Regions from separate parts of the Pseudomonas sp. LBUM1640 genome, predicted to be linked through region 3. Evidence: riboswitches for the same ligand, from Rfam matches in the RefSeq annotation. Region 3 holds a riboswitch; each other region holds the start of a gene.

Region 1 (3,901 bases), 970 kb from region 3:
ACGCCAGGGCTGCATCAGGCCGACGCTGGGCGCCTGGTGTGCGGCCTGCAGCAGGCGCTGCAGCAATTCGGGGGCGACGTTGCCGCCGGTGAAGTGGCGCATGTCACGGCGTTCGGCGATGGCGCGGTAGACGGCCTGGCGGTCGGCTTCAGGAAAAGCGTTATCTGTCATGGCCCTATCGCGGGCAAGCCCGCTCCCACAGTTGACCGAGTTGAAACACAATCCAATGTGGGAGCTGGCTTGTCGGCGATAGCGGTCTCAAGGCCCGGCGCAAACAATGCGGCCACTGCCGTCGGATTCGACGGGAAGTAAAAGTGCACGTAGGAAGCCGTCATCCGCCCCTGCCGGTACACCGCCTCAGCGCCGCGTCCACCGTTGGGGCTCAAGCCGCGGGCAATCGGCTGCCACTCGGTACTGGTCAGCGAATGGTGATAGGTGTGCCCGCGCAGCACGCCTTCCGGCAACTCGACGCTTTGCAGGGCCAGGGCCGCGAGTTTCTTTTGCATCACCGCATCGCCCTGCAGCAGGCCGACCAACTCGGCGCGGGTGCCATCGACATCGGTGAGCGAATCCAGCAGGTAGAGCATGCCACCACATTCGGCGAGCAACGGTTTGCCGGCGGCGTGATGCGCGCGGATAGCGTCGAGCATCGGGGTGTTTTCCGACAGCGCCTGGTGATGCAATTCCGGGTAACCACCGGGCAAATAGAGGCTGTCGGCGTCAGGCAATTCGCGGTCGTGGATCGGCGAGAAGAAGCGCAATTCGGCGCCCATCGCGCGCAGCAGGTCGAGGCTGGCGCCATAGGTAAAGGCAAACGCTTCGTCGCGGGCCACGGCGATGCGCACGCCGGCCAGCAACGGCTCGGCCTCGACCACTTCAGGCGCGGCGAAGGTGACTGGCGGCGGTAAGGCAACTTCGCAACTGCTGCCAAGGGCTTGGGCGGCGGCATCCAGGCGCACGTCGAGGTCATTCAATTCGCTGGCTTGCACCAGGCCCAAGTGGCGGCTGGGCAGTTCGATTCCGGTTTCACGCGACAACGCGCCGTACCAGCGCAGGCCTTCGGTGAGGCTGCCTTCCAGCAGTTGCGCGTGGCGCAGGGTGCCGACGCGGTTGGCCAGCACGCCGGCGAACGGCAGGTCCGGTTGGTAGCGCGCCAGGCCTAATGCCAGCGCGCCAAAGGTCTGGGCCATGGCGGTGCCGTCGATCACGCCAAGTACCGGCACACCGAAGTGCCGCGCCAAATCCGCGCTGGAGGGCGTGCCGTCGAACAGGCCCATCACGCCTTCGATCAGGATCAGGTCGGCCTCGCCCGCTGCTTCCCACAGCAAACGCCGACTTTCCTGCTCACCGACCATCCACATGTCCAACTGATACACCGGCGCACCGCTGGCGCGCTCGTGAATCATCGGGTCGAGAAAGTCCGGCCCGCATTTGAACACGCGCACCTTGCGCCCCAGGTTGCGGTGCAAACGCGCCAACGCGGCGGTGACGGTGGTTTTGCCCTGGCCGGATGCCGGTGCGGCGATCAATACGGCCGGGCAATGACGGGGCTGATTCAAAGTTCGACGCCCTTCTGTGCCTTGATACCGGCCTGGAATGCGTGTTTGAGCATGCCCATTTCGGTGACGGTGTCGCCCATTTCGATCAGCTCAGGCTTGGCGCCACGGCCGGTGACCACCACGTGCTGCATCGGCGGGCGGGCTTGCAGGTCGCTGAGCACTTGGTCCAAATCGAGGTAGCCGTGCTTGAGGGCGATGTTCAGCTCATCAAGAACCACCAGGCCGATGGAGGGGTCTTGCAGCAGTTCGCGGGAAACCGCCCATGCGGCTTCGGCGGCGGCGATGTCGCGCTGGCGGTCCTGGGTTTCCCAGGTAAAACCTTCGCCCATCACATGAAAGCGCACTTGCTCGGGAAAGCGGCGGAAGAACAACTCTTCGCCGGTGCTGTTACGCCCCTTGATGAACTGCACTACGCCGCACTGCATGCCGTGGCCCATGGCGCGGGCGAGCATGCCGAACGCCGAGCTGCTTTTGCCTTTGCCGTTGCCGGTAAGCACCAGCAGCAGCCCGCACTCGTTCGGGGAATTGGCGATGCGCTCATCGATCACGGCTTTTTTGCGCAGCATGCGCGCCAGGTGGCGTTCGTCGCGTTCGGGGGAATCAGTCATGGCAGCTCTCCGTTGGGGCTGGACAAAAACGGCGGGCAGGAAAAAGAAAAAACAGACAGCCAAGCATCGCCCACCGTGATGCTGTTGGATGCTCCAGGCCGGTCTCCGGACTCATGAGTGGCGCATTCGTTATAGAAGCAGGCCAACGGCGCGCCTTCCCATATCGCCAGCGATACAGTGGCAAAAGGCACCGTCTTGACTCATTTACCGTTGCGGGGGCAGCGCCGGAATCGCGGCTGCACTGTGTACAAGTGCGCTCACTCACCGGCTTCCCTGTTTCACTCTGTCGGCACACGGCCACAGAGCACCTGGAACAAGCCGCGAAGGTTAGTGGGTTGGGGGTGGAGCGTCAATTAAAGCTGGCCTTGCACTTGAACCATCCGACTGCCGTGCTCCTCTACCCTTACAGGTATTAAGGAGAAAACCATGCATAAAACCAGACTCGCCTTACTGATCATGCTCGCAGGCACCCTCGCCGCCTGTGGCGAAAGCTCTACCTTGCAGGTCTCCGACGGCACTGGGCCTTCACCCAAGCTGCCGGAACCGAACAAAACCCTGATCCCCACGGTGAACATCGCCCCGGCGATTGGCTGGCCAGACGGCGCGAAGCCGACAGCCGCTTCAGGCACCCAGGTCGCGGCGTTTGCCGAAGGCCTGGATCACCCGCGCTGGCTGTATGTATTGCCCAATGGTGACGTGCTGGTCGCGGAAACCAACGCGCCGCCCAAGCCGGATGATTCCGCGGGCATTCGCGGCTGGGTGATGGAGAAGGTCATGGGCCGCGCGGGCGCGGGCGTGCCGAGCCCGAACCGCATCACGTTACTGCGCGACGCCGACCATGATGGCGTCGCCGAAACGCGCACGGTGTTCCTGGAGAACCTCAATTCGCCGTTCGGCATGACCCTGGTCGGCAACGACCTGTATGTGGCGGACTCCGACCAGTTGCTGCGCTTCCCTTATCAGCCGGGCGAAACTGCGATCAAGGCAGCCGGCACCAAGGTGGTCGACTTACCGGGCGGCAGCATCAACCACCACTGGACCAAAAACGTGGTGGCCAGCAAGGACGGCAGCAAGCTGTATGTGAGCGTCGGCTCCAACAGCAACGTCGGCGAAAACGGCCTGGCGGCCGAAGAAGGTCGCGCGGCGATCTGGGAAGTCGACCGCGCCACGGGCCAGCACCGCATCTTTGCCTCCGGCCTGCGCAACCCGAACGGCATGGCCTGGGAACCGCAGAGTGGCAAGCTGTGGACGGCAGTGAATGAGCGCGATGAGATCGGCAGCGATCTGGTGCCGGACTACATCACGTCGGTCAAGGATGGGGCGTTCTATGGCTGGCCGTTCAGTTACTACGGCCAGCATGTGGATGTGCGCGTTTCTCCGCAAAACCTGGACCTGGTCGCCAAAGCTATCGCTCCGGACTACGCAGTGGGGCCGCACACAGCGTCACTGGGCCTGACCTTCGCCGAGGGCAGCAAACTCCCGGCGCAGTTCAGCAACGGCGCGTTTATCGGCCAGCACGGCTCGTGGAACCGCAAGCCGCACAGTGGCTATAAGGTGATCTTCGTGCCGTTCGAGGGTGGCCAACCTAAAGGGCAGCCGGTGGATGTGCTGACCGGGTTTCTCGACAAAGACGAGAAAGCCATGGGCCGGCCAGTGGGCGTAGTGATTGATCAGCAGGGGGATTTGCTGGTGGCCGATGATGTGGGGAATAAAGTGTGGCGGGTGTCGAAGGCT
Region 2 (3,901 bases), 640 kb from region 3:
AGCCCAGGCCCGTGCAACTCAGCACCGTCATCGCGCGTTCCTCCGGCCGATCAGGATCAACGCAAACACCGGTGCGCCCACCAATGCCGTGACCACCCCGACCGGAATCACCTGGCCCTTGATCAAGGTGCGCGACAGCACATCGGCGGCAATCAAAAACAGCGCGCCGCCCAAGGCACTGGCCGGCAGCAGCCGCGAATGCGCGGTGCCGACCAGCAGGCGTACGGCGTGGGGAATCACCAGCCCGACAAAGCCGATAGAGCCGACAATCGACACCATCACCGCCGTCACCAGTGCCGCGCAGCCCACCAGCACAAACTGCACGCGGCGCACCGGGATACCCAGCGACGCCGCCGAGTCGGTGCCAAAGGTAAACGCATCCAACGCGCGACGGTGCCAAAGGCACACCGCCAACCCTGCGACGGCCACCGGCACCGCCAGCCACACCGACGGCCAACGCACGCCGCTGAGGTTGCCCAGCAGCCAGAACATGATGCCGCGCGCCTGTTCGGAACTGGCCGACTTGGTGATCAGGAACGCGGTGAGCGCATTGAACAACTGCGAGCCGGCGATGCCCGCCAAGATGATCTGCCCGGTGCCGCTGGATGAGCCGCTGGCGCGCGCCAGCAAAATCACCAGCGCAAAGGCCGCCATGGCCCCGACAAACGCGCCTGCCGACAGCGAAATCAGCCCGCCGCCCACGCCGATCAATGCCACCAATACCGCGCCGGTCGAAGCGCCGGCGCTGATGCCCAGCAGGTAAGGGTCGGCTAACGGGTTACGCAACAACGACTGCAAAATCACCCCGCACGTGGCCAGCCCGGCACCGCACGCGGCGGCGACCAGGGCGCGGGTCAGGCGGTAGCTCCACACCACGCCTTCATCGATCGGGTCCAGCGCGTAACCGGCCGCCCACAGTTTGTTGGCGAGCACTTGCAACACCACCTGCGGCGCGATGGCGGTTTCGCCGATGGCCACGCCGGCGAGTACGGCGAGCAACAGCAGCGCCAGGGCGAGTAGGGCGCGCATCATTTAGGCAGGTCGTAGCCGTCGATGGCGCCGGCCAGTTGTTCCAGGCCATCGAACATGCGAATGCTGGCCTGCAGCGCCAGGGCGTCAATAATGATGATGCGGTTGTTCTTCACCGCGTCCATGTTGCGGGTCACCGGGTCGCTGCGCAGGAAGGCGAGTTTCTTTTCATGGTCGTCGGCCGGGTAGCGGCGGCGGTCCATGCGCGCGATCACCACGAAGGTCGGGTTGGCCTTGGCGATGGTTTCCCAGCCGACGGCGGGCCACTCTTCATTGGACTGCACCACGTTGTGCAGGCCCAGGGTTTGGAGCATGAATTGGGGAATGCCCTGGTGGCCGGCCACGTACGGGTCACTGGCCATCTCGGCGCTGGAGAACCACACCAATGCGCTGGCTTGCTTGAGGCCTTTGCCCTGTGCGGTGGCGACGGATTTGGTCAGGCGCGCCTTGAGTTCATCATTCAGTTGTTGGCCGCGCGCTTGCACGTCGAAGATCTCGGCCAGTTGGCTGATGCTCTTATAGATCGTGTCGATGCGAAACGGCTCCAGCCGCGTGCCGTCGGCGCCCACCAGGTTGTCCTTGCCTTCGCAATCGGAAGGCAGCAGGTAGGTGGGAATCTTCAGTTCGTGAAACTGCTCGCGCGTACCCACCACACCTTGCGGGCCCACCACCCATTCCAGCTCGGCGGCCACCAGTTGCGGGCGTTTGGCGATGACTGCTTCGAAGCTTGGTTCGTTATCGGCCAGGCGCTCGATGCTGTCGTTCTGCGCCTTGAACTGCGCCAGTACGCTGTTGAACCACAGCGAGGTGCCGACCACGGTGTCGCCCACACCCAAGGCGTAGAGCATCTCGGTGGCGGCCTGGCCGATGGTCACACTGCGCGCGGGCGCCTGCTCAAACGTCAGGGTGCTGGCGCAGTTTTGCACCGTCAGCGGGTAATGAGTCGGCGTGGCGTGGGCCAGGGCACAGAAGCCGAGGCCGGTGATCAGGGCGGTAACGCGTGGCAGCATGAGGCAGTCTCCGGGTGAACCGTACGTGAAACAGGGGAGGTACGGCTCGGAAACACACCCACGAACGCTGCAGGTCTTGCAGGGCACGGATGGCCTTCCCGGACACCCCGCCGGTGAGTGATGTTGCTTGGCCGGCAGGTCTCCTGACTGATGCGTCGTCGCCACGCTCCGGCCTTCCCGGGTAATGCCCAGTGGCGATGTGGAGCAGGCTCAGCACCTACAGTTGCGGGGGCAGTTTCGATTGGCGCAATGGGCCGCGCTTCGAATTCCCTATTAGTCCCGTTGGGGAACCGGCGCGGTATGGTAGTCGATCATGGCGGGCAGGGGGAGTTTGATCTGTCGGGTGTTTGCCACTGGCCGTCGTCAGCGCGCCGAAGGTGGTTGAGGGGATTTTGGCGTGTCGGATTCTGGGGGATGGCTATATGATGTCGCGCGGCGTTTCATCCAGCCTGGTTGGAATGCGCCGACCCAACGATAACCTCGGTTTTTCTCACACAGGGAGTACGCAATGAACACCGACCAATGGATTGCCTTGTACGCGCGGGCCTTTCGCGAAATGGGCGAGAAACTCGAGCAGGTCTTGCAATTGAACAGTTGCCGCGAACACTGGATTCAGGCCGAAATCAGCGTGCACGCCTGGTTCAACGATAAAATTGAAATCTGGACGGACTTGCCGATCGGCGAGCGGCGCAAAGCCGACCTGTATGCCCTGGATGACACCGGTTCAACGACGATGGTCGCTGAAATCAAATGCCTGGGCGATATATCCCAAGCCAAGTGCCTGGAAGGTGACTGGTCGGTAAGGGCCGATGTTGATCGGTTGCGCAACTTCGAATGCCCGACCCGATTGTTTGTGCTGGTGATTGCCAAAGGCGAGCGCGAGACCAACACCGGGCGGCGCCTGCGTGAAGATGAGTGGGTGGATGGGCGCGAATGCGTGAGTGTGGACCTGGGGTTTGCAATGATCAGGATGTGGGCGCTTTGATCGAGCGAGGTACGCAGGCGGCGACAAATGTTTCGCCTTGGGTAAGCGCATTTGCCCCGTTGTGTGCCGCGGGGTTCTATCCATACCGATAGGGTGTACCATCAATCTCTGTTCATCAGATATTAGTCAGACATGCCCACGCTTAGCGAAGAGAGCCGCCGGATCGTAGCTTCTCTGGCGCACCGTGTTGGTCCGCAGGCTGATAATGCAAGCATTACCGAGGCGATTGTTTCGATTTTGCAGGATATGGGCGCAGCACTGGCGCCCATTATCGGCCAGCAGGGCGTTGCCGCGCTGTACCGCCGCAGCTTCCATCTGTGCGTCTCGACCCATCCACGCCTGGCTGCCACCTTCGACAGTGTGCCGGCCGCGATGGACCTGATTGCCCTCAAATCCGCACTCGTCGAGCACAACGAAACCGATGCGCTGTTTTTCGGTGAGGTGCTGCTGGCTACCCTCTACGAACTTCTGACCACGCTGATCGGGCCTTCACTCACCGCACGTCTGCTGGTTGACGTGTGGCAGCCTTCTTCGAGCGACACCTCTTCGCAGGAAATTTCGCCATGAGCACCAAAGTGACTATCAACCGTCTGGCCACCGGTGTGCCAGGACTGGACGAGGTCCTGGGCGGAGGCCTGCCGGAGTTTTCGTTCAACCTGATCGCCGGCCCTCCAGGCTGTGGCAAAACCACCCTCGCGCACCAGATGATGTTCGCCCTGGCCACGCCCGAGCGTCCCGCGCTGTTCTTTACCGTGCTCGGTGAGCCGCCACTGAAGATGCTGCGCTACCAGCAGCAATTCGATTTTTTCGACAACGAAGCAATCAATCAGTCGATTCGTTATATCAACCTGGCCGATGACACCCTGGCCGGGGACCT
Region 3 (3,901 bases):
GCGAAGCCGGTGGTGTTCAGAATCACCGCCGCCTGCACTTCATCCAACAGGTCCTCGACCACCGTCAGGCAGCCGGGCTCTTTCAAACTGGCCACCGCCATCGGCAATGGGTTGAGACCCGCCGCCTGCAAGCGTTGGCAGAACACGTCGATAAAACCGGTATTGGCCGCCTGCAAATGCGAGCGGTAGAACAGCACCGCTGCCACGGGCCAATCGGCGTTCCAATCCGCCTGCCAATCATTCAGGCGCGCGCTGGCGTTGTGCGGGTGGTAAATCGCGGTGCGCGGCAGGGTTTGCGGCTCGGCCCAGGCGTAGTCGCGGCCCAGGTAAGTGCTGGCCAGGCAGCGATAAAAATCCAGCGCGTTGCCCAGGCCGCCCTGGCGCAGGAAGTGCCAGAGGCGGTCACGTTCTTGCACGCCCACGGTGCTCAAGCTACTGAGTTCCGGGTCCGGGCGGTCATCACCCGGCACCAGGATCAGTTGCACGCCGCGCTCAGCCAACTCCACCAAGCGCTCAATGCCGTAGCGCCAATAACCGATCCCGCCGTGCAGCGAAATCAGGATGACCTTGGCGTGGCGCAACACCTCATCCACGTACAGGTCGACCGAGGCATGGTTTTGCACCTGCATCGGGTTGGCCAGGCGAACGCTTGGGTAATCGTCGGGCAGCTGCTGGGCCGCCTCGGCGAGCAACGCCAGGCTGGAGTCGCCGCTGCACAGGATCACCAGTTCAGCGGGGGTTTGGCCTAAGTCGGCAATATTGTCGTCGGAGACGAAACCACCGGGCTGGGTCCTGAGCAGGTGCATGGGTTAAACGCTGAGGGCGGCGCGCAGTTGCGCTTCGAGGCCCGCCGCGTCCAGCTCCTGGCCGATCAGCACCAGACGCGTGATGCGCGCTTCGTCGGTGCCCCAGGCACGGTCGAAGTGCTTGTCGAAACGCGTGCCCACGCCCTGGATCAACAGGCGCATCGGCTTGTTCGGGATTGCCGCAAAACCTTTGACGCGCAGGATGCCGTGTTGCACTACCAGTTGAGTCAAGGCGTCGAGCAGCAGCGCTTCGTCGGCTTGCGGCAGGTCGATGGAGATGGAGTCGAAGGCGTCGTGATCGTGGTCATGCTCGCCTTCATCGTCGTGGTGATGATCGTGGTGGCTGTGGCGGCCGTCGATGTGTTCTTCGGAGCCGGCGCCCAGGCCGATCAGCACGTCCAACGGCAGGCGACCGCTGCTGGCTTCGACGATTTTCACCGCTGGCGGCAGCTCTTCGGCGACTTCCAGGCGCACGCGGGCCAGGTCTTCAGGGCTGATCAGGTCGGCTTTGTTGAGGATCACCAGGTCGGCGCTGGCCAGTTGGTCGGCGAACAGCTCGTGCAGCGGCGACTCGTGGTCCAGGTTTGGGTCGAGCTTGCGCTGGGCGTCAACCTGGTCCGGGAAGGCGGCGAAGGTGCCAGCGGCCACGGCCGGGCTGTCGACCACGGTGATCACTGCGTCCACCGTGCAGGCGCTGCGGATTTCCGGCCACTGGAAGGCTTGCACCAGAGGTTTTGGCAGGGCCAGGCCCGAGGTTTCGATGAGGATATGGTCGAGGTCGCCGCGACGGGCGACCAATTCGCGCATCACCGGGAAGAATTCTTCTTGCACGGTGCAGCACAGGCAGCCGTTGGCCAGTTCGTATACGCGGCCGTTGGCTTCTTCTTCGGTGCAACCGATGGAGCACTGTTTGAGGATTTCGCCGTCGATGCCCAGCTCGCCGAACTCGTTGACGATCACGGCGATGCGACGGCCCTGGGCGTTGTCGAGCATATGGCGCAGCAAGGTGGTTTTGCCCGAGCCGAGAAAGCCGGTAACGATGGTGACGGGGAGTTTGGCCAGTGTTTTCATCGGATGCCCTTTGGGGCGGGCATACGGGACGATAGGCCCTGCGGCGGTGCGCAGAAGCGGATTTCGTCACCGGATCACCCCGCCCGGTTGAAGTAGAAAATCGGTTGCGAGGCAGGTCTCCTGGCTTGGGGTTTGTGGGTCTTGCGACCGGCGCTGGCTGCGCCTTCCCGCCGTATTGGCAGTGGCGTGGCAGACAGCTGAACCCTTTACAGTTGCGGGGGCAGCCGCGGCTTGGACCGCGTTCCCTTCTTAGCTTCGGCGTGGGCCGAAGAACCTCGAAGGTGCAAGGCTACGCAGTGCGTGGGGGATGGTCAATGATGGGGTTGGGTTGGTTGGTTGGTTGTCTGGTTGGTTGGTGTACATATCCGTTGCTGCGGTAACGGCGGCCTATGGTTCCGCTCTTACAGCGGGTCACTTTTGGAAAAGAGCCCCAAAAGTAACCAAAAGGGCTCTTGCCCCACCACTCGGCACCTCGCCTCCGGCTCGGTGTGCCCTCACGCAGGCTTTGGAGCGGGGGCCGCCGCGATGGGCCATCCTTGGCCCAGCGCGGCTAAACCGGCGTCCTGCCGGTTTACCCCCGCTCCAAAGCCTGCGTTCGGCCAGCGTGGTTTAACGGGGCGCCTAAGATCAAGATCAAGATCAAAATCTACAGCACGGCGGCCTAGTAGCCGACCTGAGTGGTTGAATCAAAAGCAAAGCCAAGGCGGCCTGACAGCCGACCTCGGTTAAATGTGGGAGGGGCGGTGCGACGGTTCGGCTTGCTCCCGATGGCGGTGTGTCAGTTGATGCACCTGGTGAATGGCCCACCGCATTCGCGAGCAAGCCCGCTCCCACATTTTGAGCTCAGTACAACTGGTAGATGTGTGTACTCGGTCAAAGGTGGGAGCTGGCTTGCCTGCGAAGGCATCAACTGTGTCTCACTGATTTACCGAGATGTCCGCATCGCAGGCAAGCCAGCTCCCACAGAAAAGCAGCTCTGCTTCTGATCTGTTTTTGCTCTGCTGTTGCCCTGCTTTTGCTTCAACCACTCAGGTCGGCTACTAGGCCGCCGTGCTGTAGATTTTGATCTTGATCTTGATCTTGATCTGACAGGCCCCGTTAACCACGATGGCCGCACGTAGGCACGGTGGAGCGGGTAAACCGGCAAGGATGCCGGTTTAGCCGCGCTGGGCCAGGGATGGCCCATCGCGGCGACCCGCGGAACCGGGCCGGAGTGCGGGCATGCCGAGCCTAGGCGAGGCACCGAGTGGTGGGGCAAAGACCTTTTGGTTACTTTTGGGGCGTTTGCCAAAAGTGACTCGCTGTAAGAGCGAAACCATAAGCGGCCGTTACCGCAGCAACGGATATGTACACACACACCAAGCGCCCCCCCAAAAACACATATCCCAATTGACTCCCCTCCCACCCCCATGCTCTCCTACACACCTTGTTTCGGGTGCCCTTCACAGGGTGAAACGGGAAACCGGTGCCTTATGCCTACACATAAGAATTCCGGTGCTGCCCCCGCAACGGTAAGCGAGTGAAACGTCAGATCCACTGTGCCTGTACGGCATGGGAAGGCGATGTTTTTAAGACCCAGTGTCCCTCGCAAGCCCGGAGACCGGCCCGAAAAAATTCAGATAACAAACCCGCGGTGGGCGGGCGCTGTTCAAAACCCTGCGTGCCCGGCTCGCGGGGTTTTCATGCGCTCGTTTCACCCTGACACCCAGAAGGGACGCGCCATGTCGATCACCAGCAGCACCTCGCACACCGCCAGTAGCACCGCCACCCTGAGCCAACGCCTGACCGCCGCCATCGGCGCGTCGATCCTGGGCGCGTGCCTGGTGTATTTCGCCGGTTTCTCGCATATCGAGGCCGTGCATAACGCCGCCCACGATACCCGCCACAGCGCCGCGTTCCCGTGCCACTGAGACCTGCCGACATGATCAAGCGTATCGCCCAAACCGCAGGTTTCACCGGCTTGCTGGCCGCCCTGCTGCTGACCCTGCTGCAAAGCTTCTGGGTCGCCCCGCTGATTTTGCAGG

Evidence for each region. A riboswitch is a leader RNA that binds a small molecule or an ion and turns the genes downstream of it on or off. The one in region 3 is predicted to bind cobalamin.
Region 1: another riboswitch for cobalamin. It lies ahead of cobO (cob(I)yrinic acid a,c-diamide adenosyltransferase); the one in region 3 lies ahead of cobW (cobalamin biosynthesis protein CobW).
Region 2: another riboswitch for cobalamin. It lies ahead of ACA065_RS20645 (ABC transporter substrate-binding protein); the one in region 3 lies ahead of cobW (cobalamin biosynthesis protein CobW).

The regions. Positions count from the first base shown of each region.
Region 1 is NZ_CP166816.1:5,025,382-5,029,282, forward strand. Features, by position in the region: gene bluB (5,6-dimethylbenzimidazole synthase) at 1-171, opposite strand, end outside; gene ACA065_RS22070 (cobyrinic acid a,c-diamide synthase CobB) at 168-1,559, opposite strand; gene cobO (cob(I)yrinic acid a,c-diamide adenosyltransferase) at 1,556-2,167, opposite strand; cobalamin riboswitch at 2,247-2,494, opposite strand; gene ACA065_RS22080 (PQQ-dependent sugar dehydrogenase) at 2,594-3,901, shown strand, end outside.
Region 2 is NZ_CP166816.1:4,692,972-4,696,872, reverse strand. Features, by position in the region: gene ACA065_RS20655 (ABC transporter ATP-binding protein) at 1-31, opposite strand, end outside; gene ACA065_RS20650 (FecCD family ABC transporter permease) at 28-1,032, opposite strand; gene ACA065_RS20645 (ABC transporter substrate-binding protein) at 1,029-2,039, opposite strand; cobalamin riboswitch at 2,156-2,349, opposite strand; gene ACA065_RS20640 (hypothetical protein) at 2,548-3,024, shown strand; gene ACA065_RS20635 (hypothetical protein) at 3,157-3,591, shown strand; gene ACA065_RS20630 (ATPase domain-containing protein) at 3,588-3,901, shown strand, end outside.
Region 3 is NZ_CP166816.1:4,051,816-4,055,716, forward strand. Features, by position in the region: gene cobN (cobaltochelatase subunit CobN) at 1-806, opposite strand, end outside; gene cobW (cobalamin biosynthesis protein CobW) at 810-1,877, opposite strand; cobalamin riboswitch at 1,971-2,170, opposite strand; cobalamin riboswitch at 3,294-3,500, shown strand; gene ACA065_RS17895 (CbtB domain-containing protein) at 3,599-3,787, shown strand; gene ACA065_RS17900 (CbtA family protein) at 3,799-3,901, shown strand, end outside.